Regions from separate parts of the Clostridium sp. BJN0001 genome, predicted to be linked through region 3. Evidence: a T-box and tRNA genes for the amino acid it is inferred to sense, from the RefSeq annotation. Region 3 holds a T-box; the other regions hold tRNA genes.
The links. The T-box of region 3 lies ahead of leuS (leucine--tRNA ligase). A T-box ahead of a tRNA ligase gene usually reads a tRNA of that ligase, here a tRNA-Leu.
Positions count from the first base shown of each region.

Region 1: it has a tRNA-Leu gene. The T-box ahead of leuS (leucine--tRNA ligase) is inferred to sense a tRNA for this amino acid. The anticodon was not compared.
Region 2: it has a tRNA-Leu gene. The T-box ahead of leuS (leucine--tRNA ligase) is inferred to sense a tRNA for this amino acid. The anticodon was not compared.
Region 4: it has a tRNA-Leu gene. The T-box ahead of leuS (leucine--tRNA ligase) is inferred to sense a tRNA for this amino acid. The anticodon was not compared.

Region 1 covers NZ_CP094971.1:346,673-352,557, forward strand. The annotation lists gene MTX53_RS01750 (efflux RND transporter periplasmic adaptor subunit) at 1-1,356, shown strand, start outside; gene MTX53_RS01755 (ABC transporter ATP-binding protein) at 1,362-2,096, shown strand; gene MTX53_RS01760 (ABC transporter permease) at 2,087-3,334, shown strand; tRNA gene MTX53_RS01765 (tRNA-Leu) at 3,394-3,480, shown strand; gene MTX53_RS01770 (aminotransferase class I/II-fold pyridoxal phosphate-dependent enzyme) at 3,988-5,127, opposite strand; gene MTX53_RS01775 (PLP-dependent aspartate aminotransferase family protein) at 5,145-5,885, opposite strand, start outside.
Region 2 covers NZ_CP094971.1:837,266-843,231, forward strand. The annotation lists gene MTX53_RS03975 (IS4 family transposase) at 1-603, opposite strand, end outside; gene MTX53_RS03980 (hypothetical protein) at 700-858, opposite strand; partial or broken gene MTX53_RS03985 (alpha-amylase family glycosyl hydrolase) at 1,067-2,110, shown strand; gene MTX53_RS03990 (carbon-nitrogen hydrolase family protein) at 2,161-2,955, opposite strand; gene MTX53_RS03995 (hypothetical protein) at 3,194-3,478, opposite strand; tRNA gene MTX53_RS04000 (tRNA-Leu) at 3,556-3,642, opposite strand; gene MTX53_RS04005 (maltose ABC transporter substrate-binding protein) at 3,987-5,195, shown strand; gene MTX53_RS04010 (sugar ABC transporter permease) at 5,350-5,966, shown strand, end outside.
Region 3 covers NZ_CP094971.1:497,987-503,952, reverse strand. The annotation lists gene rpoN (RNA polymerase factor sigma-54) at 1-857, opposite strand, end outside; T-box leader at 998-1,203, shown strand; gene leuS (leucine--tRNA ligase) at 1,248-3,698, shown strand; gene MTX53_RS02380 (hypothetical protein) at 3,898-4,638, opposite strand; gene MTX53_RS02375 (HesB-like protein) at 4,743-5,063, shown strand; gene MTX53_RS02370 (hypothetical protein) at 5,133-5,813, opposite strand; gene MTX53_RS02365 (VWA-like domain-containing protein) at 5,952-5,966, opposite strand, start outside.
Region 4 covers NZ_CP094971.1:2,339,177-2,345,142, reverse strand. The annotation lists gene MTX53_RS11390 (ABC transporter ATP-binding protein) at 1-237, shown strand, start outside; gene MTX53_RS11385 (MATE family efflux transporter) at 254-1,609, shown strand; tRNA gene MTX53_RS11380 (tRNA-Leu) at 1,682-1,758, opposite strand; NiCo riboswitch at 1,897-1,998, shown strand; gene MTX53_RS11375 (cation diffusion facilitator family transporter) at 2,104-3,009, shown strand; gene pxpB (5-oxoprolinase subunit PxpB) at 3,156-3,884, shown strand; gene MTX53_RS11365 (biotin-dependent carboxyltransferase family protein) at 3,888-4,892, shown strand; gene accB (acetyl-CoA carboxylase biotin carboxyl carrier protein) at 4,913-5,332, shown strand; gene accC (acetyl-CoA carboxylase biotin carboxylase subunit) at 5,344-5,966, shown strand, end outside.

The DNA.
Region 1 (5,885 bases), 150 kb from region 3:
AAGAAGATAAAAAAGAGATTTATTTTACTTGGAATAGTTTTAGTAATTATTTTAGCTATTATAATTAAATCGTTTATTATGCCAAAGCCATTAAAGGTGGCTGAGTGTTCTTCTCTTTCACGAGGCAATATAAAAACAAGCATAAGTGTTACTGGAAACATAAAAGCTAAAGATTCTTATGATGTATATACAAAGCTTAATAATTCTATAAAAGAAGTAAAGGTAAAAGAAGGCGATGAAGTTAAAAAAGGAGATGTACTTGCCATTTTAGATTCATCAGAACTTGAAAAGGATCTTGAACTTGCAAAAGAGCAGGCAGGAACATTTGAAAATGCAAATAAAATAAAAGCAGATGCTGCACTTAATAAATATAAAAATGCGAAAGAATCTGATACAGAGATAAAAAATGCACAGGAGTCTGTAAATTCTGCCTTAAATAATGTACATAGTAAAAAGAAAATTTATGAGCAGAATAAAATTTTATATGATGCAGGAGCTGTTTCAGAAAGTACACTTGATGAAAAAGAAAATGATTATAACAATGCAGAAAGTGAACTTTCAAAAGCAGAAAATGCACTTTCACAGGCAAAATCAAATTTTAATAACTCTATAACAGATGCAAAGTCAGCTTATGATTCTGCTATAAATGATGCAGATGACAAAAGTAAAGACATATCTATAGAAAAACAGGAACTTGAGATTGAAAAATGCACAATAACAGCACCAGAGGATGGAACAGTTGTAAAAGTTAATGCAAAAGTGGGCAATCCTGCAGCAGGAACACTATTTACAATTGAAGATTTAAATCATAAAGAAGTTACAGCTTCAATAAAAGAAATTGATAGACCAGATATAGAAGTTGGACAAGACGTTGAGATAAAAACAGATGCAACAGATGATGAAGTTATTCCTGGAAAAATAATAAGTTTAGATAAATCCATTCAAAGTGGAGCAAATATGATAACTTCTATGCAGTCTCAGGGAGGAGATAATAAAAATGGAGCATCTGCTTCAACTACTTCTTCAGGGTTTATGGCTAAGATTTCAATAGATGAAGATAATGAAAATATTTTATCAGGAATGAGTGCAAGACTTAATATAATAATAAATAGTAAAGATGATGTTTTAAATGCATCGTCAGATGCGATAGTTGATGATGATGAAGGAACATGCGTTTATGTAGCACAGAAAAATGAAGAAGGTAAATATATTGTAGAAAGGATTGCTGTAAATATAGGAATAGAATCTGATTTTTATACAGAAGTTTCTGGTGATGATTTAGAAGAAGGAATGCTTATAATAAATGATCCATCAAATGTTAAACCTTCTGATGTGATAGAAGTTTCTAAGGAGTAGATAATATGAGTAATGTAATTGAAATGAAAAATATTTCTAAGAGCTACCATGTTGGATCTGAAACTCAGCTTGATATATTAAAAGATATAAATATGACTGTAAAAAAAGGTGAATTTGTATCTATAATAGGTCCTTCAGGTTCTGGTAAAAGTACACTTATGAATATTATAGGTGCACTTGATAGACAAACTGAGGGAACGTATATTTTAGATGATTCTGATATGAGTGAAGTTTCAGATGATGGCTTATCAGATATAAGAAACAGCAAGATAGGATTTGTATTTCAGACATTTAATCTTATTCCAAGAAGCACTGCACTTAAAAATGTTGAGCTTCCAATGCTTTATGCAGGTGTTCCATCAAAAGTGCGATCTAATAGGGCAAAAGAACTTTTAAAGCTTGTAGGAATGGAAGAAAGAATGTTTCATCAGCCAAATGAATTATCAGGTGGACAGAAACAGAGGGTTGCTATAGCAAGAGCACTTTCTAATGATCCTGAAATAATACTTGCAGATGAACCTACAGGAGCACTTGATTCTGCTACAGGAAGACTTGTTATGGATATATTTCATAAAGTGCATGAACTTGAAGGAAAGACGATAGTTTTAATAACGCATAATAGAGATCTTGCAGATGAAACAGAAAGACTTATCACAATAAGAGATGGAAGGATCGTATCTGAAGAGAAAAATGAAAATTATAAAAAAAGATATGAAGATGGTGATAAAAAATGTTTCTAAAAGAAAATATAATGCTTGCAATAGCAGGAATAAAAGCGAGTAAGATGCGTTCATTTTTAACAATGCTTGGAATAATAATAGGAATATCGTCTGTAATAGGAATTGTTTCTATAGGAAATGCAATAACATCAACAGTATCTGCAAAACTCGACACAATGGGCGCTAATAATATGGAAGTTGAAGTCGCACAAAGAAATCAGAATCAAAATGAAGGTTATTATTTAAACCCTGAAGATAGTGATTTGCTTACTAAAAGTCAGATAGATAATTTACAAAATGTGTTTTCAGATAGAATAAAAGCTGTATCAATGGAATATATACAGGGAACTGGAAAAGCAAAAGACGAAAAACTATATGCAAATGTAAGAATTAGAGGCGTTAGTACAGGCTACGAAACAGTTCAAAATGTAAAGATGATAAAGGGAAGATTTATAAATGAAAGAGATGTAAAAGGAGCAAAAAAAATAGCTGTAATATCAGATAAATTTGCAAATAATATGTTTAAAGACAAAAATCCTTTAGGAAAAGAGATAAAGGTTTATGTTGATGATAATATAGAAACATATCAGATAGCAGGTGTCTATAAATATGAATCAAATTCACTTTTGGGTGGAGGAGGCTCAGTAAGCGAAAAAGATGTTACAACAGATTTATATGTACCAGTAACTCTTGGGAAAGATGATAAGAATTTTGCTTATTTTTCACTTACACCAGTTGATAATGTTGATGCTCAGAACCTTGTAAAAGATATTGAAAAATATGGAGATAAATTATATAAAAATAATAAGAAATTCAATTTGAAAGTATTTAATAATAGGGAAGAGGCACAGAGTATAACAAAAGTTCTTTCAACTATATCTATTGGAATATCAGTAATTGCTGCAATAGCCTTATTAGTTGGAGGAATAGGAGTTATGAATATCATGCTTGTTTCTGTTACTGAGAGGACAAAGGAGATAGGAACGAGAAAAGCACTTGGTGCAAAGAGCAGCCAGATAAAAATGCAGTTTATAACAGAGTCAGTTATAATATGTACAATTGGAGGAACAATAGGAATAATACTTGGAGTTATGGCAGGAATAGTGACTTCACTTCTTTTAAAATCACCTATATCAATATCTATTCCAGCAGTAATTATAAGTTTTACCTTCTCAATGGCAATAGGAGTTTTCTTTGGATATTACCCTGCAAAAAAGGCAGCATCACTTGATCCTATTGAAGCTCTAAGATATGAATAAATAAAAAAATATTAAAAAAGACTTGAAAAATTAAAATAAAAATACTATAATAAGCTTATGCAGATGTGGCGGAATCGGCAGACGCGCTAGATTAAGGGTCTAGTGACTGAAAGGTCGTATGGGTTCAAGTCCCTTCATCTGCACCAAGCAGAGTATTTTATAGACTGTTTTTAATGAGTTATTAAAAACAGTCTTTTTTGTATATTAGTGATAAAATAAATATTATATAGTGTAGGGTCAAAAATGCATCCAAATTCGTGGCTTATATTGTTTTGTGCTGTAGTAGCTACTACAATAGCTATTGTTGTTGCTAACCAAAAGAAATAATTATTATAGAGAGTTATGAGTATAATTCCCTTAAATGATAGTTAAAATACACATATAAAAACAGTCTTTATACTAAATGACAAAGGACATACTAAAGGACAAAGCACAAATGACAAATGACAAAGGGGGATGTTTCTGCTCAAATCGCAGAAACTAAAATATATTGAGCTTTCGCGTTCAGGCGAAAGCTTTTATATTTTGAGAGAATCTCAAAATACATAAAATGAAATTCCAACGGAATTTCCACATTCTTTGTCATTTGTCATTTAACAGTTTGTCATTTGTACTGTCCTTTGTACTAAGTCTAGATAAAACTAGTGATATACTTATATTTCATATATTGCTGCAGAAAAATTTTTAATCAAATCATGTATGTCTTCAAGACCTACAGAAACTCTTATTAAAGTATCTGAAATACCAAGTTTTTCTCTTTCTTCTCTTGGAATTGAAGCATGGCTCATCTTAGCAGGATATGAAACGATTGTTTCCACACTTCCAAGACTTACTGCAACAGCAACTCCTTTAATATTATTTAAAAAATGTTCAGTAGTTTTAAAATCTTTGAATTTAAATGATAACACAGCTCCGGCTCCAGATGATTGTGAAAAATGAAGTCTTTTATATTTACATGAATTAAGACCAAGGTAATATACTTTTTCAATTTTTTCTTGCTTTTCAAGCCATAAAGCTAATTTATAAGCATTAGATTGAAGCGCATCCATTCTTACCTTTAATGTCTTTATTCCTCTTATGAGAAGATAACAGTCCTGTGGGCCTAAAATTGCACCAAAAGTATTTTGAATCTGATATATTCTGTCTGCAAGATCACTGTTATTTGTTGTAACAAGACCGCTTACAACATCACTATGTCCTCCTAAAAATTTTGTAGCACTATGAATAACGATATCTGCTCCTAATTTTAAAGGCTTTTGAAAATATGGAGACATGAAAGTATTATCAACTATTGTAATTGCATTATGTTCTTTTGCAATGCTTATTGCACTTCTAAGGTCAGTAACTTTTAAAAGAGGATTAGATGGAGTTTCAAGGTAAATAGCTTTAGTATTTTTTTTGAAAGCAGAAACAATTTCATTTGTATTAGTTGCACTGACAAAAGTAAATTCTATATTAAATCTTGAAAATAATTTACTAATAGCTCTATATGTACCGCCATAAACGTCACTACATACTATAATATGATCTCCTGCTGAAAAAATTGAGAATACAGAGCATATACCCGCAATTCCAGAAGAAAAGGCAAAGCCTCTTTTTCCTCCTTCAAGCTGTGCTATTAAATTTTCAAGAGCTTCTCTTGTAGGATTCCCTGAACGTGAATAATCATATTTGCCAAAATTATTTATATCAGATTGATGAAAAGTAGATGTCTGATATATAGGAGTGTTTACAGCTCCTGTTAATGGATCAATATCGCCATTATAGTGAATTAAATTTGTTGCAAAGTTCATTTTTAACACCTCATTTTCTATAAATTTATTGCATTTTTAAGATCATTAATTAAGTCATCTGAATCTTCAATACCTACTGATATTCTTAAAAGGAATTCATCAATTCCTAGACGTTTCTTTATATAATCTGGTACATCTGCATGTGTCTGTGTATATGGATATGTAATTAATGTTTCAACTCCCCCAAGACTTTCTGCAAAGCTTATTATTTTTACGTTATCAAGTATTTTTTTTACCATATATTTATCTTTTACTTTAAAAGAAATGGTAGAACCAAAACCGGATGATTGTTTAGCGTTAGTTTCATATCCATCGAAATCCTTAAGACCAGTGTAATAGACTTTACTTACATTAGGATCAGTTTGTAAAAAATCAGATATTTTAATAGCATTTTGCTGTGACTTTTTAAGACGTATAGATAAAGTCTTTATTCCTCTTAAAAGAAGCCATGAATCAAAAGGAGAAAGTATAGCTCCTGTTGTCATTTGAATATTTTTTAATTTCTTATATAAAAACTCCTTATTTGTAACAATAAGTCCTGAAAGGGAATCATTATGTCCAGATAGGTATTTTGTTCCACTATGGATAACAATATCAGCACCTAAATTTAATGGCTTTTGATAAAATGGAGTTAAAAAAGTATTATCAACTAATAATATCAAATTACTCTGAATTGAGATATCAGAAACAGCCTTTATATCAGTAACTTTTAAAAGAGGATTAGAAGGTGTTTCGATAAAAATAGCCTTAGTATTAGG
Region 2 (5,966 bases), 340 kb from region 3:
AAAAATAACAATGCTTTTTCGAGGACAGAATTTATCTCCTATTGACTCTATATGTTGTTTTGCAATATGTCTTTCACTTGTCTTATATTTAGTAATTCTAGAATCTACAATAATGTCATTTAATACATCATATAAGGCTGACGCCGTCGCAATAGCAGTTCTTGTCTTATTTTGATTACTGCTTAATCCAAAATATTCACCACATTCTTTTGTATCTGGCACTTGTAGACTAGTTCCATCTACAGCTAGAATATTAAAACCATTCCAAGTGTTTAAATTTTTATTTATACTATAAAATTTATCAACAAAAAGTCTGCATAATTCATTAAAGGCTTCTGGTGATATATTTTGTCTTGCCTTAGAAAATGCTTGTTTTGTTATTGACGGAAATTTTAAACATTTATGATCTTCAATAAAATTATCAATTTCAGAAGAGATGGATTTTCGCAATGCGGAGCAAATAAAATGAACCGTATTTGAAAAGGATAGTTTTCTATTCCTTGAGAATGAGTTACCTAAGCTGTATGCTTCTTTGTACTCACTTGAAGTAATTAAATCGTTTGTTTCTTTTAAAATTAAAGATAATAATCTAGTATTTTTCATAATGTAAAACCTCGCTATAAATTTATTTCTCTATAGCGAGGCTGCAAAATTTTCCACTATTGTCAAGTGTTTTTTTTATTAAATTATCATTTTCTCTTAAGTTGACGACATTGGCTGCCCGGACCTTCCGCAGGAACAAGTAAGTTTGTGAAAATCTATGTCTTTAATAAATTTATCATAGGATTTTTGCGTTAATGACTTGATTTTTGAATCTAAATTAGATATAATTTTTGTATCATAAATATTAGTTATCATAGAATTTATGGTTAGCAGAGCAACAAAACTTTGGTCGGTGGTGTTGCTCTGCTTTTTTCCTTTCTAAGAATAATATAAAATAATAATATACTAAAAAAGGCAAGCATTAAATACTTTGACTAAAATTTAGTCATGCAAATAATGCTTGCTCTTTATTTATTTTGAAGATATTTAAATTTTTTAACATCATATAAAATGCTATTCTATAATGGATGTTATAGAACTTATAGGAAAAGTACCTGATAAAAAAATAAAAGAAAATGGTCCAAAACTTCACGAATATATAAAGGAAATGAATAAAAAGACATTTGGAAATAAGAACCTTCTTACAGTAGGAGAAGCATGGTGTGCAGGAATTAATGAGGCTGAGAAGTATTCAAATCCTGATGGCAGCGAATTGAGCATGATTTTTCAATTTGAACATATATGTTTAGATCAGCAGGAAGGAAAAGAAAAATGGGATGTAAAACCATTAAATTTACTTGATTTAAAAAGAGTTCTATCAAAATGGCAGACTGAACTTGACGGAAGAGGATGGAACTCACTTTTCTGGAATAATCATGATTTGCCTAGAATTGTATCACGATGGGGAAATGATAAAAAGTATCGTAAAGAAAGTGCAAAAATGCTTGCAACCATTTTACATGGAATGAAAGGAACACCATATATATATCAAGGCGAAGAACTTGGCATGACTAATGTTAAATTTGATGATATAAAAGACTATAAAGATATAGAAACATTAAATATGTATGATGAAAGACTTAAAAAAGGATATAAAAAATCTGAAATAATGGAATCTATCTATAAAAAGGGTAGAGATAATGCAAGAACTCCAATGCAGTGGAATAAAAATGAAAATGCAGGATTTTCAAAAGGCACTCCTTGGATAAAAGTAAATAGAAATTATAAGGAAATAAATGCAGAAGAAGAGATAAAAGATCATAATTCAGTATTTAATTATTATAAGAAATTAATATCTATAAGAAAGAAAAACGATGTTATAGTATATGGAAAATATATAGAACTTGCAAAAGATGATGAAAATATTTTTGCATACTTAAGGGTTCTAAATGATGAAAAAATACTTGTTGTTTGTAATTTCAGAGAAAATGAAAATGAATTTTCTCTTGATCACAATATACAATATAATAGGAAAGAATTATTAATTTCAAATTATGATATTAAAGAAAATAATATTAATAATATAAAATTAAGACCATACGAAGCTAAAATGTATAAACTAGATTAAAAAGAATTAAGCTATAAATTAAAGAAGGCGTTATAAGATTTTGAATGTAATTATCTTATAACGTCTTTTTTATTTAAAAGATGATGGAAGTTTATTTCTTTTTCAAAATTACTGCAAATAATATTAGATTTTAAATTACTTGTTTCTATTTCAGAAATACTTACAATAACTTCATTTTTAATTGCATCAGTTAATTTGGTGCCGGATTTATCAAAAATTGTACTTTTACCTAAAAAGTATGCATCTATGTTGGATAAATTTTCATTGCCGACTCTATTACATAATACAAGTGGTGTTAAATTTTCTATAGCTCTTATTCGAGCAATATCAAAGCTTGTATTACCTCCAAAATTTGAAAGTGCACATAAAAGATTTGCACCTTGTAAAATTTGTTCTCTTGATATTTCAGGAAACCATAAATCAAAACATATCTGAACTCCAATTTTAATTCCCCTAACGTCAAATACTTTATTTTCTTTGCCACGTGAAAATAATTTTTTTTCTAAATCTGATAGATGAATTTTTCGGTATTTACCAATATACTTATTATTGTCAACAATGACAGCAGTGTTATAAATTTTATTATTTTCCAATTCTGGCATACCAAAAATAATTGCACAATTATGTTTCTTAGAAATTTTTTTCATATCGTTAACTATACTGCTATTATTTATTTCTTGTGCAAATTGTTTTAATTCATTTTTATCTTTAAAAAGATAACCAGATGTGCATAATTCAGGTAGTACCCATAAATCAGCAGTATTATTATTAATAAGTGAATCAATAACATTAATATTTTCTTTAGAATTATGTTTAACATCAAATTGCATAAAACCTATTTTCATCTTGCTAACCCCATTTCTTTTACTTAAATTATACTATATAGAATAAAAGGGTGGACATATATTATATTAAAGTATATATTTTTTGAATTAATTAAATCAAAAAGGCTGTATTAAATTAAGATATTAATTTAATACAGCTTTTTTTGCTTGATTAAGCTGGTAGTTGTAGATGCGAGCCTGTTTTTATACGAGGATAGAAGATTATGCTCATAATCTTCTAAAAGTCCTTAGTTCCAATTTAATCTAATGCATCTACATATTTTTTAGCTTCAATTAAAGACATTTGCGTGTGCTCACGAATTGTTTTAACAGCTTTTACTTCTTTTCCTGCTTGCTTCAGATGAGTTGCAAGCTGTTTTACTTCATCGGAAACCCAATAAGATGAGAGATTATCATAACCGGTAAGTTTGGCTAATTGATTTATTCGTTCTTCTTGACTTTTGACACGTTTCTTTAATGCTGAAATTTCATTAAAGATTAGTACGCCAGAAATAATTAACAACAGAAAAACAATAGATTCCATTTGAATCATTCCACTCCTTTATATCACAAAATACAATAAAAAAGACCTAACTTTCTCTTATCGAAAATTAGGTCTAATGGTGCCGCTGACCGGATTCGAACCGGTACGATATCACTACCAGCGGATTTTGAGTCCGCCACGTCTGCCAGTTCCATCACAGCGGCAAATAACATTAAATATAATACCATAAAAATATATTTATATCAATAAAAAAAAGTTGTAAAATCATATAAAAATTTTTATAAATAGTATTGAAAAACTAAATGAAAAGTATTATACTATGTGTAAAGGTTAACAAAAGCAGGCACTTTATTAAGCCAATGTAAACAATTAAATAAGAGATTAAATGGAAGAATTTAGTGCTTATATGCTATCATATTATTAAGGTAGCAAAATTATTTTATCTATTTCGGCATCGATTCCATTTTACAAATCTTGATTATAACTTAATTTTTATTAAGTTAAATATAAATTTGAACTTTATTTTACTAACTAGGGGGAATTAAAAATGATTAAGAAGACAAAAATGTTAGCATTAGTTATGGCCGCAACATTAGCTGCTGGTACATTAGCAGGTTGTGGTTCAAGCAAATCTGAAGGTGAAGATAAAACATTAACAGTATGGTCACATCTTACAGATGCAGAAGTTGAAGCACTTCAGCCAGTAGTAGAGAAGTGGTCAAAAGATAACGGAGTAGCTGTTAAGTTACAAGCAGATAAATCTGACATGCAGGCTTTTATACAAGCTGCAAATAGTTCTAAAGGACCAGACATAATGTTTGGACTTGCTAATGATAACTTAGGAACATTCCAAAAAGCAGGAACACTTGCAGAAGTTCCAGAAGGAATTATTAATGAGGATGAATACACTTCAAAGAATGTTGTAGATGCAGTTACATTAGATGGAAAACAATATGCAGTTCCAATAGCTCAGGAAACAATTGCTTTATTCTATAATAAGGACAAGGTTAAAGAAGTTCCAAAGACTATGGAAGAAGTTGTAGAATTAGGAAAGACAGTAGGATTTAGATATGCAGTAGCTGATTTCTATAGATCATTTGGATTTTTATCAGCACAGGGTGGATATGTATTTAAAGATAATAACGGAACATTAGATCCATCAGATATTGGACTTGGAAATGAAGGAGCTGTTAAAGGATATCAATTCATTCAAGATTTAGTTGTTAAAAATGAATTAATGGCACCAGATATTACAGATGATATCGCTAAAGGAGATTTCCAATCAGGAGCTAGTGCATTCTATATTTCAGGACCTTGGGATATACAGACATTTAAGGATGCAGGAGTTAACTTTGGAGTTGTTCCAATGCCAACATTAGGTGGAAAGAACGTTTCAACATTCATGGGAGTTCAGGCTGCATTTGTAAGTTCTAAATCTAAGAATAAAGATTTAGCTTGGAAATTAGTTAAATACTTAACTGAAAATTCAACAGATGCATTAGTTGAAAAAGGAAACAGAATTCCAGCAACTAAAGCAGGTGTTGAAAGTGATACATTTAAGAATAGAGAAAACATGGATCAGTTCCTAGCACAAGCTAAACTTGCTACACCAATGCCTAATATTTCAGAAGTACAAGCTATGTGGGGACCAGGTGAAGATGGAATCAAAGCTCTTGTAAGTGGACAATTAGATGCTCAAGCTTGCGGAGATCAAATTGTAGCTCAGATTAAAGAAGGAATTGCTCAACAGAAATAAGTTCCAAAATTTAATTATATAGAGAAATATAAGAGGAGGCATAACCTCCTCTTATATAATAATTGGACTGATTAAATGTTTACATAATGATGTTCGAATTATTAATTTTATTATGAGAACTTATTACTTGACCGAGAAAGAAGGAGGAAAATAAATGAGCAAAAAGAATTCTAATAAACCTAAAAAAGATCACTTATTAAGAGCATTAGGATATTTATCACCAGCACTTATATCTATAATTATTTTTACTGTAATGCCAATAATATATACAGTATATATTGCCTTTACAGATTATACTATGTATTCACAGGATAATATAAGTTTTGTCGGAATAGCAAATTTTATTGAAGTATTCAAAGGACCTTTTAGTGAGGTATTCTTCCCTGTATTTATATGGACAGTTGTCTTTGCAATACTTTCAACACTTGGATGTTTCTTCTTAGGACTATTTATGGCTATACTATTAAATAATCCAAATATAAGAGAAAGAAACTTTTACAAAGCAATATTAATCATTCCATGGGCACTACCTGCAACAGTTGCAATACTTTCATGGCAAGGACTTTTAAATGGAAGTTATGGTGCTATAAATAATTTACTTATGGCATTACACTTTATTTCAAAACCGATACCATGGCTTACTACTGCATTATATGCAAGAAGTGCGATAATCATAGTTAATATTTGGCTAGGATTCCCTTACATGATGAATATTTGCTTAGGAGCTCTTCAGTCAATACCAGAAGTTTACTATGAAGCAGCTGATGTTGA
Region 3 (5,966 bases):
GCTTTATTAAGATTCTTTTTTATGTATTTTTTTGTCTCATTATTTTCTTTTTCATTCAAAATACTTTTATAAGTTTCGTTTATTGATAAATGCGGAATAAGAGAATCGTTCATTATTATTATCAAATTTCCATCTAAATTTTTTATTTTCGCATCTGGAATTACAAATTCTGTTTCATCACCCGTGTAAAATCCTCTTGCAGGTTTTGGCTCCAGCTTTTTTATCATGTCAGAATATCTTTGAACATCTTTTTCTGATATCAAAAGGTTTTCTGAAATCGGTTTGAATTTAGATTTTGATATATCTTCAAGATAATTATTTATTATCTTTCTCATATTTTCATCACATATTAATAATTTTTCTGCTTGAATTATTAAACACTCTTTTATGCTGCGAGCTCCAATTCCAAAAGGCTCAAGATTTTGAACTATTTTTAAAGCATGTAAAACTTCATCCTTACTTCTTTTTGTTTTTTCTGCTATTTCTTCTAAAGATGTTTTTAAATAGCCATCACTATTTATTGAATCTATTATGTATATGCAAATTTTTCTATATGTTTTCTCTATGTTTTCCTCATATATCTGTTCATATAGATATTCAGACAACGATTTCTTTTTTTCTATAAAATTAAATGGTGACACATATTCATCCGTTATTTTTTCTGACATCTTCATGAAATCATCATTTTTTTTATAATTTTCATCTATCTCTATTACAGGATTTTCCTGAAATTCAGCATCTATTTTTTCGCTTAAATCATACATTGACATTTGAAGAATTTCTATCTTCTGTTTCATCTTAGGTGTAAGAGTAAGTTTCTGTTTCTGGACTATTTTCATATCAAAAGATAAATCCATTTTTTATCCCCCTTGTTCATATATTTACCCTTCCATATTATATCAAAATATACAATATTTCAATTATTATGTATTTTAAAAAATATAATAAATAATTTGACTTTTGTTATTACATTAATATATAATATGGTTAAATTTAATATAAAGCTATGATTAGAAGTAGTAATATTCTAAAATAGTTTCAGAGAGCCGGTATAATGCTGTGAGCCGGTACTATTATTATATGAACTTATCTTATGAGCTTACTTGCAAAACAAGTACGGTAATACCGTTAAAATTTTTTAAGTGGGAAGATTTTTCTTCTAAATTAGAGTGGTACCACGGAAATTACGCTTTCGTCTCTTCAATTATGAGATGAAAGCTTTTTTTATATTATAGGAGGTTTTTTAAATGGAAAAATACGGAACTAATATTGATGCTAAATGGCAGAAAATATGGGAAGAAAACAAAACTTATAAGTTTGATCCTAGTAAATTAGACAAAAAATTATATACTCTTGAAATGTTCTCATACCCATCAGGAGCTCAGCTTCATGCAGGACATTGGTTTAATTATGCACCTGCTGATACATGGGCAAGATTTAAGAGAATGCATGGATACAATGTATTTCAACCAATGGGCTTTGATGCTTTCGGACTTCCTGCTGAAAACTATGCAATAAAAACAGGAATTCATCCAAAAGATTCAACTCTTAAAAACATTGATACAATGGAAAAACAGTTAAAATCAATGGGTGCAATGTTCAACTGGGAAAATGAAGTTATAACATGTATGCCTGAATATTATAAATGGACTCAATGGTTATTTCTTCAATTATATAAACATAATCTTGCATACAGAAAAAATGCACCTGTAAACTGGTGTCCTTCATGTAACACAGTTCTTGCAAATGAACAGGTTGTTGATGGATGCTGTGAAAGATGTGGAACAGAAGTTGTACGAAAAGATCTTACTCAGTGGTTCTTTAAAATAACTGATTATGCAGATGAACTTATAGATAAACTTGATACTTTAGACTGGCCAGAAAAAACTAAAGCAATGCAGAAACATTGGATTGGACGTTCTTATGGTGCAGAAGTTAAATTTAAAGTTAAAGATTCAGATTTAGATTTTTCAGTATTTACAACAAGAGCAGATACATTAAACGGAGTTACATATGTAGTTCTTGCTCCAGAAAATAAATTAGTAGACAAATTAACTACTGACGAAAATAAAAAATCTGTCGAAGATTATAAAGTATATGCTGCAAAACAGTCAGAAATAGAAAGACAATCTATAACTAAAGAAAAAAGCGGTGTATTTACTGGTTCTTATGCTATAAATCCTATAAACGGACGTGAAGTTCCAATATGGATTTCAGATTACGTTCTTTCTACATATGGTACAGGATGCGTTATGGCTGTTCCTGCTCATGATGAAAGAGATTTTGCATTTGCTACAAAATTTAATCTTCCAATAGAAAGAGTAATAACAAATAAAGACCATACTGATCCTGAGCTTCCTTATTGTGAACATGGATATTTAGTTAATTCAGGAAAATTTGATGGACTTGAAACTACAGAAGCTAAGAAAAAATTAATTGAAGAACTTGAAAAAGAGAAAAACGGAAAGATGAAAGTAAATTATAGACTTCGTGACTGGCTCGTTTCAAGACAAAGATACTGGGGAGCACCTATTCCTGTTATACACTGTGATCACTGTGGAATAGTTCCTGTACCTGAAGATCAATTACCAGTTGAGCTTCCATATGATGTTGAATTTACTCCTGATGGAAAATCACCTCTTAGTAAGTCAGAGAAATTTATGAATACAACTTGTCCTGTTTGTGGAAGACCTGCAAAAAGAGATCCTGATACACTTGATACATTTGTATGTTCTTCATGGTATTACTTAAGATATCCTGATAACAAAAATGCTGATATGCCTTTTGATCCTGAAATAATAAACAAGATGCTTCCAGTAGATAAATATGTAGGTGGACCAGAACATGCATGTATGCATTTATTATATGCAAGATTTGTAACTAAAGCTTTAAGAGATATGGGATACTTAAAATTTGATGAACCATTCTTAAGTTTAAGACATCAAGGCTTAATTCTTGGACCAGACGGACTTAAAATGAGTAAATCAAAAGGAAATACAATTTCACCTGATAAATATATAAAGATGTATGGTGCTGATGTATTTAGAATGTACCTTGAATTTGGTTTTGCATATTCAGAAGGTGGTGCATGGAGCGATGATGGAATTAAATCAATTTCTAAGTTCGTTGACAGAATGGAAAGAATTATTGAATCTTGCAAAGAATTAATTGATCAAAATAAAGGAAAAAATGATTCAATCTCATCTGATGAAAAAGAATTAAACTACTGGAGAAATTCAAGCATAAAAGGATGCGGCGAAGATGCTGAGAAGATGCAATTTAACACATCAATCGCAAGAATAATGGAATTTGTAAATTCATTAAATAAATATACTCAATCAAAGAATATAAACGCATCACTACTTACTGATACCGTTAATGATCTTATAAAGATATTAGCACCATTTGCACCTCATTTTTCAGAAGAAATGTGGAATCTTATGGGACATAATACATCAATCTTTAATGAAAAATGGCCTGACTTTGATAAAAAAGCACTTGTTAAAGATGAAGTTGAAATTGCAATTCAGGTAAACGGAAAAATAAAATCAAAAGTAACTATTGCGTCAGATGCATCTGAAGATGAAATAAAAGAAATTTCTCTTAAAGATGAAAATATAGTTAAAGCTACAGAAGGAAAGAATATAGTTAAAGTTATTGTAATAAAAGGAAGACTTGTTAATATAGTTGCAAAATAATTTCAAATGACAAACTTTCAAAGGACAAATGACAAATGAGGTGGAAATTCCGCAGGAATTTCAATTTATGGTTTTTTGCGTTTTTACGCAAAAAATAAGCTTTCGCCTGAACGCGAAAGCTCATATATTTTAGTTTCTGCGACTTTGAGCAGAAACTTCCCTCTTTGTCCTTTGTCCTTTGTGCTTTGTCGTTTGTCAATTAATTTAGTATTTTTTTAAATTTCATCAACACATCTCTTACTAAATCCGCATCAAGTGGATAGTAATAATCTAAATATCCGTGTGATTCAAGTTCACCATACATGAATTTTGCCATATATGCCCATCCTTCTGGAAGATATACAAACATTATATCGTTATAATTACAGCTAAGTAGAAAATGTTCTATACCCCAAAAAGAATATTCTTCAATTTGATGAAGTTTATTAAGTTTTTCATAATCATAAACTACTTTATCTGATAATTCATAATTATATATATCGACATAATAAAAATCAAAATGTTCTGATTTCGCTTCAAAAGCATCTATGTTTATAATATCTATTTTAGGATTATATTTAAAATTTCTATTATATAACTCTATAACGTCTTTATTTTTCTCATAAACTATTACCTTACTGACTTCTTTTTTAAGAGCCATAATATAAGGTACATATCCAAGACCAAGTCCTGCAACAGCTACTTTGCCTTTAGCCATCTTTATAGATACAAATGCACCTTGAATTTCTTTTTTGCAAAGATCCATAAGAACTTCTTCACCATTTTTTAAAATTATATGGTTAGACTTGGTTTTCTTATGTATTTTATACATATATCCTTCATCTTCTAAAGCGTATTCAGTCTTTTTCTCAATTGAACATTTTCCAAAAGACTTTTCTTTTATTAAACTATTGAATAATTTCATCTGCTCTAATGCATAATCATAACTGTACGGTTTCATTGCTTCTCCTTAAATGATAAAATCTCTTTTTATTTTTAATTATATATGATATACTGAATTCAGTAAATCAAGATTAAAGAAAGAGGTGTACTATAATGAGTGATATTAAAAAAATTACAATTAGTGAAGAATCTTATAACGAATTTAAATCTTTTCTAGAAGAAAATAATATTAGCGACTTTAATATAAGAATAAATTTTGCAGGAAATTCATGCAGTGGTCCAGCATTTAACATATCTGTTTCAAAACCATCAGAAGATGATGTAACAGAAACAGTAAATGATATAACATTTATAATGCAGAAAGATTTAATTGATGAATTCGGCGGATTTATCATTGATAACAACGAATACGGTTTATCATTAAAGCCAGTTATCGCTCCTCCATCTTGTGGATGTAGTGGAGATTGTTCTGGATGTCACTAAAATAATTAACTAAAGATTATTAAATTTATATCTATAGGCTGACTTAAATTAAGTCAGCCTTTTTATTTTTTATTTTTCACTACTCTCTTCCTTATTAATTTCTTCTTTAAGTTTCCATTCAACATTTCCATATTTTTCATTTATATTACTCATTCCATTAATCATATCTATCCAATAATGTTTATTTATTATAATCTTTTCTCTCTTTTCAGCTGGAATATTCTGAAGATACTTATTATCAAAATCTTCAAAGTAAGTTTTAAGTTCAGTTGCCATCTTAGATAAAACATCAGCATAATAAGTTTCATTACTTCCTAAAGTAAGACCTTTTTCTTCAGTTTCCATTGTTTCATTAAGATTTGATAAAATATATTCTGTAATATTATCATATTCTAATTTATCAAACACTTTAACCTTGTCTATCTTTTTATAAAAAAATGGGATTGATTCTTTTACATGTTCAGAATACTGCTTCCCTAGTAATACTAAATCAGAATCTATACTTTCATAATTTTTATATAACCTTAATAAATTCGTATTGCTTATAAAACCAGCCTGTATTCCTTTATTAATAATATTATAATTAATTTCATTTTTATCACGTATATCAGTTATTGCAGTATATGCATATTTCTCAGATTCATATCTATAGCTCCTATTTATAACAAAATAATAAATATTCGCAACTATGCTTATTACAAGCAGAATACTAAGAGTGAATTTTATATCGACATATTTATAACTTTTCATATATAAAGTCACCTAAATAATCCATGTTACTTAAAACATAAGAATTTTCCCTTTCCAAATATTTGAAGTAATATAAATTTTTTTCTGTATCTATATTATATATAATTATACACAAATTTTAATTAAATTTAAATACTTTTATCGTGCCCAGTC
Region 4 (5,966 bases), 850 kb from region 3:
ATGAATCCTAAAATACTTCTTCTTGATGAGCCAACTAGCGGACAGGATATAAAACATATAAGAAAGCTTTTAAAATTATGCAGAAATCTTACATTTTCAGGTGTTACTACAATTTTTATAACACATGATTACGAAGTTGCTGTAAAATATACAGATAGATTAATTTATATAGAAGATGGAAAAATATCTATGAATGTAAAAACATCTAAGATAAGACAGGAAGAAAAAACAGTATAATATAAAGGATGACATTATGATAAATAAAACAATCAAAAGTAAAGATTTTTCTAATGGAAACATAATATATCAGATGATAAAACTTGCTGTGCCAATGACTTTGGCACAGCTTATTAATGTGCTTTATAACATAGTTGATAGAATTTTTATAGGGAAAATCCCAAATAATGCAACAGAGTCTCTTATTGGTCTCGGAATATGTTTTCCAATCATAACGATAGTTATTGCATTTGCAAATTTTATAGGTATGGGAGGAGCACCACTTTTCTCAATAGAAAGAGGAAAAGGTAATAGAAAAGAAGCAGAATATATATTAGGAAATAGCTTCATTCTTCTTATTTTTATAGGAATTTTTCTTACAATTTCTATATTTATTTTTAAAAGACCGCTTCTTTATTTTTTAGGAGCAGGAGAAAATACATATATCTATGCTGATTCATATATGTCATATTATCTTATAGGAACTATTTTTGTAACTATAAGTCTCGGACTTAATAGTTTTATAAATGCTCAAGGGTTTGGAAATGTAGGAATGATTACAGTTTTAATAGGAGCTGTTATAAATATAATTCTTGATCCTATTTTTATATTTAAATTCAAACTTGGAGTTGAAGGAGCGGCTATAGCAACTGTTATAGCACAGTTTTTATCAGCAGTATGGACTTTTTCTTTTTTAATAGGAAAACGTACTGAATATAAGATAAAAATATCTAAAATGAGACTCAGTTTGAAACGAATTAGAAGAATACTTTTTCTTGGATTTGCAGGTTTTATTATGAATGTAACAAATAGCTGTGTTCAAATGTCATGTAATATAAATCTTAAAATTTATGGTGGCGATATTTATATTGGAGCAATGACTGTAATTAATTCTATAAGAGAAGTTATTTCAATGCCTGTATGCGGTCTTACAAATAGTGCACAACCTATTCTGGGTTATAACTATGGAGCTAAAAAATATAAGCGTGTAAAAGAATGTATAAAATATATGTCATCTGCTTTGATAGTATATACACTCATAGCGTGGATAATTGTATTTGTTTTTCCATCAGAGCTTATTTCAATTTTTAATTCAGATGTTGATCTTTTAAAAGCAGGAGTACCATCTATGCATATATATTTTTTTGGCTTTTGTATGATGGCATTACAATTTTCTGGACAAACTGTATTTTCGAGTCTTGGAAAATCAGGGAGGGCAATATTTTTTTCTATTTTTAGAAAGATAATAATAGTAGTTCCTTTGATTTTTATTCTGCCAAGGATAGGCAATCTTAGAATAGTAGGTGTTTTTTTAGCAGAACCTATTTCAAATTTTATAGGCGGAATAGCATGTTTTACTACAATGATTTTGACTATTTATAAAAAACTTTAGATATATTTTAGATAAAATAAAAAAAGCTAAACAAATATGGTTTAACTTCATACTATATATATAGTTACAAAATGGTGCGAGTGATGGGACTTGAACCCATAAAAACCAGCCTCTGATGCTGGGATGTCTGCCAATTGCATCACACTTGCAAAATATAAATACATTATACTATTAAAAATACTAAAATTCAATTTTTTAACAGAATATCCACTAAAAATAAACGTTGACAAAAGGAAATTTAGGAATTATTATTGATATAAAATACTCTTTGCACTGCATTAAAATCTACAGTACAAACTGAGCAAGCAAACAATAGATTTTAGTCTATTGTTAGCCGGGCCCGTTAATAAATGGCAACAGATTATGTTATATATATCTGTGGGACAGTAGTTTACTATTATGTTCCACAGATTTTTTTTATCTAAAAAAGGAACAAATTGCATGTGACACAGAGCTATCTTACACAATATATTGTTATTATGGAGGTAACCGGTATGGAACAAGAAAAAAATAAAAGAAAAAGCGCATATGAAAAAGAAATTGCGATGAAAGTGTCCTTTAATAGTATTGTTGTAAATACAATATTATCAATATTTAAGCTTTTGGCTGGAATATTTGCATCATCTGGAGCTATGATTTCAGATGCAGTTCATTCTGCATCTGATGTATTTAGTACTTTTATTGTAATTATTGGAGTAAATATTGCTAATAAGAAGTCTGATAATGAACATCAATATGGTCATGAAAGAATGGAGTGTATTGCATCTATAATTCTTGCAGCAGTACTTTTAGGTACAGGCCTTTGCATTGGATATCAAGGTATTAAAAAAATAATTTATAGAAATTATATTGATATAGCAATACCAGGCATACTTGCACTTATAGCTGCAAGTATATCTATTATAGTTAAAGAATGGATGTATCGTTATACAAAGAATGCGTCTAAAAAAATAAATTCAAGTGCACTTATGGCAGATGCATGGCATCATAGATCAGATGCACTTTCATCTATTGGAGCACTTATAGGAATTTTAGGATCGAGAATTGGATTCCCTATTTTAGATTCTGTTGCGAGTGTTGTTATTTGTATATTTATAGTAAAAGCATCATATGATATTTTTAAGGATTCAGTAAATAAGCTTGTTGATAAATCATGTGATAAAAAAATTGTAGATTCTATGAGAAAAGTAATATTAAATCAAACTGGTGTATTACGTATAGATGATATAAGGACAAGAATATTTGGGAATAAAGTATACGTAGATATTGAAATAGCAGCAGACGGTAATAAATCTTTGATTGAAACACATAAAATAGCAGAAAGTGTTCATCATATAATAGAAAATGATTTTGGAAATGTAAAACATTGTATGGTTCACGTAAACCCATATAAAAAGTAAATATTGATATAAATTTGTAGAAAAAATTATTATATTGACAAATAATCAATTGAAATATATAATAATTAATATTAGTAGCGAAGTAGCAGTCATATAATGGCTGCCTTTTTTTATATAATTTTAAATAGGTATTTGGAGATGATTTGATGGGGAAAATTAGATTTTTTGCTGAAGGTGATTCAGCTATAATGGTCCAGTTTGATGATAAAATATGTAATGAAACAAATTTTAAAATTAGAAACTTTGTTCAGGCACTTAATGAAAATCCTATAAAAGGAGTAACTGATGTAATCCCTACTTTTTGCGCCGCTTTAATAAATTATGATCCACGTTTGACTAAATATAGTGAAATTAAAGAAAAACTTCAAAAATTATTAGAGATTAATGTAGAAGCAGGAAATGTAAAAAAGAGAATAGTAGAGATACCAGTATGTTATGGAGGAAAATTTGGACCAGACATGAAAAGAGTTGTCGAGCATACGAATCTTACAGAAGATGAAATAATAAAAATTCATTCACAAAAAGATTATCTTATATATATGCTTGGATTTCTTCCGGGATTTGCATATCTTGGTGGGATGGATAAGAGACTTAATACTCCAAGACTTGAAAATCCAAGATTAAAAATTGAAAGAGGTTCTGTAGGTATTGGTGGTGTTCAAACAGGTATATATCCTTTAGAATCACCAGGAGGATGGAATATAATAGGTCTTACTCCAGTAAAGCCTTATGATAGTAATAAAGAAAATCCATTTATATATAAGGCTGGAGATTATATTAGGTTTATACCTATTTCTGAAGAAAGGTATAAAGAGATAGAATTACTTTGCGAAAAAGGAAAATATGAATGCAAATGTATAGAAGGAGAGATGTAAGTTATGGGTGTACGTATTTTAAAAGCAGGTCTTTTTACTACGGTACAGGATCTTGGTAGAAATGGTTATCAGAATGTAGGTTTTCCTGTATCAGGAGTTATGGATAGACGTTCGTTTAGACTAGCAAATATGCTTATTGATAATCCTGAAAATGAAGCTGTATTAGAATTTGCATTAATAGGTCCTACTCTTGAATTTACATCAGATACGATAATATCAATAACAGGAGGAGATTTTACTCCTTTAATTAATGATAAAGAAGTATCGATGTATACGGCAATTTATGCACATAAAGGTGATGTATTAAAATTTGGATCTTCAAAAACAGGAAGCTATGGATATATAGCTTTTTCAAGCAGATTAGATATTCCTGTATTTATGGGAAGCAGATCTACATATGAAAAATGTTCAGCAGGAGGATATAAAGGAAGAAAACTTCGTGAAGGCGATCATATATGGTTTAGAGTAAAGAAAAGATATATTCCTTACTTTTTATCACGTCATTTAGAAAAAGAAGATTTCAGTTCAAATGAAATTACATTAAGAGTTGTGATGGGATCTCAAGATGATTTTTTTACAAACGATGGAATAAAAACTTTTCTGTCAGAGGAATATAAAGTAACATCAGATTTCGATAGAATGGGATGTAGGCTTGATGGAAAAGAGATTGAACATAGAAATAGGGCAGATATTATATCTGATGGAATGGTGTTTGGATCAATTCAGGTTCCAGCACATGGAAAACCTATAATAGCACTTGCAGATAGACAGACAGTTGGGGGATATACAAAGATAGCTACAGTTATAAGTGTAGATATACCAAAAATTGTTCAATCTAAAGAAGGAGATAGAGTTCGTTTTGAAAAAGTAACTGTAGATGAGGCGCAAAAGATTTATATTAATCAGCTTAGACAATATGAAAAACTTAGAAAAGAGATTCATGTTCCGTGTAAGGAAGTATTAAAACCAAGAGTAGCATCTCAAAGAATAGAAAAATTATTTAGTTAAAAGTTTAAGGGGGAATAGAAATGGATATAGAAAAGATCAAAGAATTATGTAAATTAATGAAAGAAACAGGATTATCAGAATTGTCACTTAAAGAAGGCGTTGATGAAATTAAGATGTCAAAGCCAAAAGAAACTGTTAAGATATCAGATAATATAGAAACAGATGAAAAAGAAGATCAAAAAAATGAAGATAATGATGAGGATTTATATATTCATTCTCCTATTGTAGGAACTTTTTACTCATCTTCATCACCAGAGACAACTGCATTTGTTAATATTGGAGATAATATAAAAAAAGGACAGACTGTATGTATTATTGAAGCTATGAAGCTTATGAATGAGATTGAAGCTGAATTTGATGCTCAAATTGAAGCAGTGCTTGTAAGTAATGAACAGAAAGTTGAATATGGTCAGCCTCTATTTAAAATAAGAAGAATATAGGAGGGTGTTTAATGTATAATAAAGTATTAATTGCAAACCGTGGTGAAATTGCAGTAAGAATAATAAGAGCGTGCAGGAATATGGGTATAAGATCTGTAGCTGTTTATTCAAAAGCTGATAAAAATGCACTTCACGTAAAACTTGCAGATCAGAGAGTTTGCATAGGTGAGCCTGAAGCTAAAGATAGTTATTTAAATATGGACAGAATAATAAATGCTGCAATAAATATGAAAGCAGATGCAATTCATCCTGGATTTGGATTTCTTTCTGAAAATAGTGAATTTGCAAAAAAATGCGAAGAATATGGAATAGATTTTATAGGACCCTCTTCTAAAATAATAGATGAAATGGGAAATAAATCTAACGCAAGAAAGACAATGCTTCAAGCTGGAGTCCCTGTTGTACCGGGAACAAAAGAACCAGTTTACGATGGTAACGAAGCTCTTAAAAAAGCTGAAAAAATAGGATTCCCTATTATGATAAAAGCATCATCAGGTGGTGGTGGTAAAGGAATGAGAGTTTCATATTCAAAGGATGATTTTTTGTACCAATTTTCTAATGCACAACATGAATCTGCGAGTGCATTTGGAGATGATACTATGTATCTTGAACGATTTGTAGAAAATCCAAGACA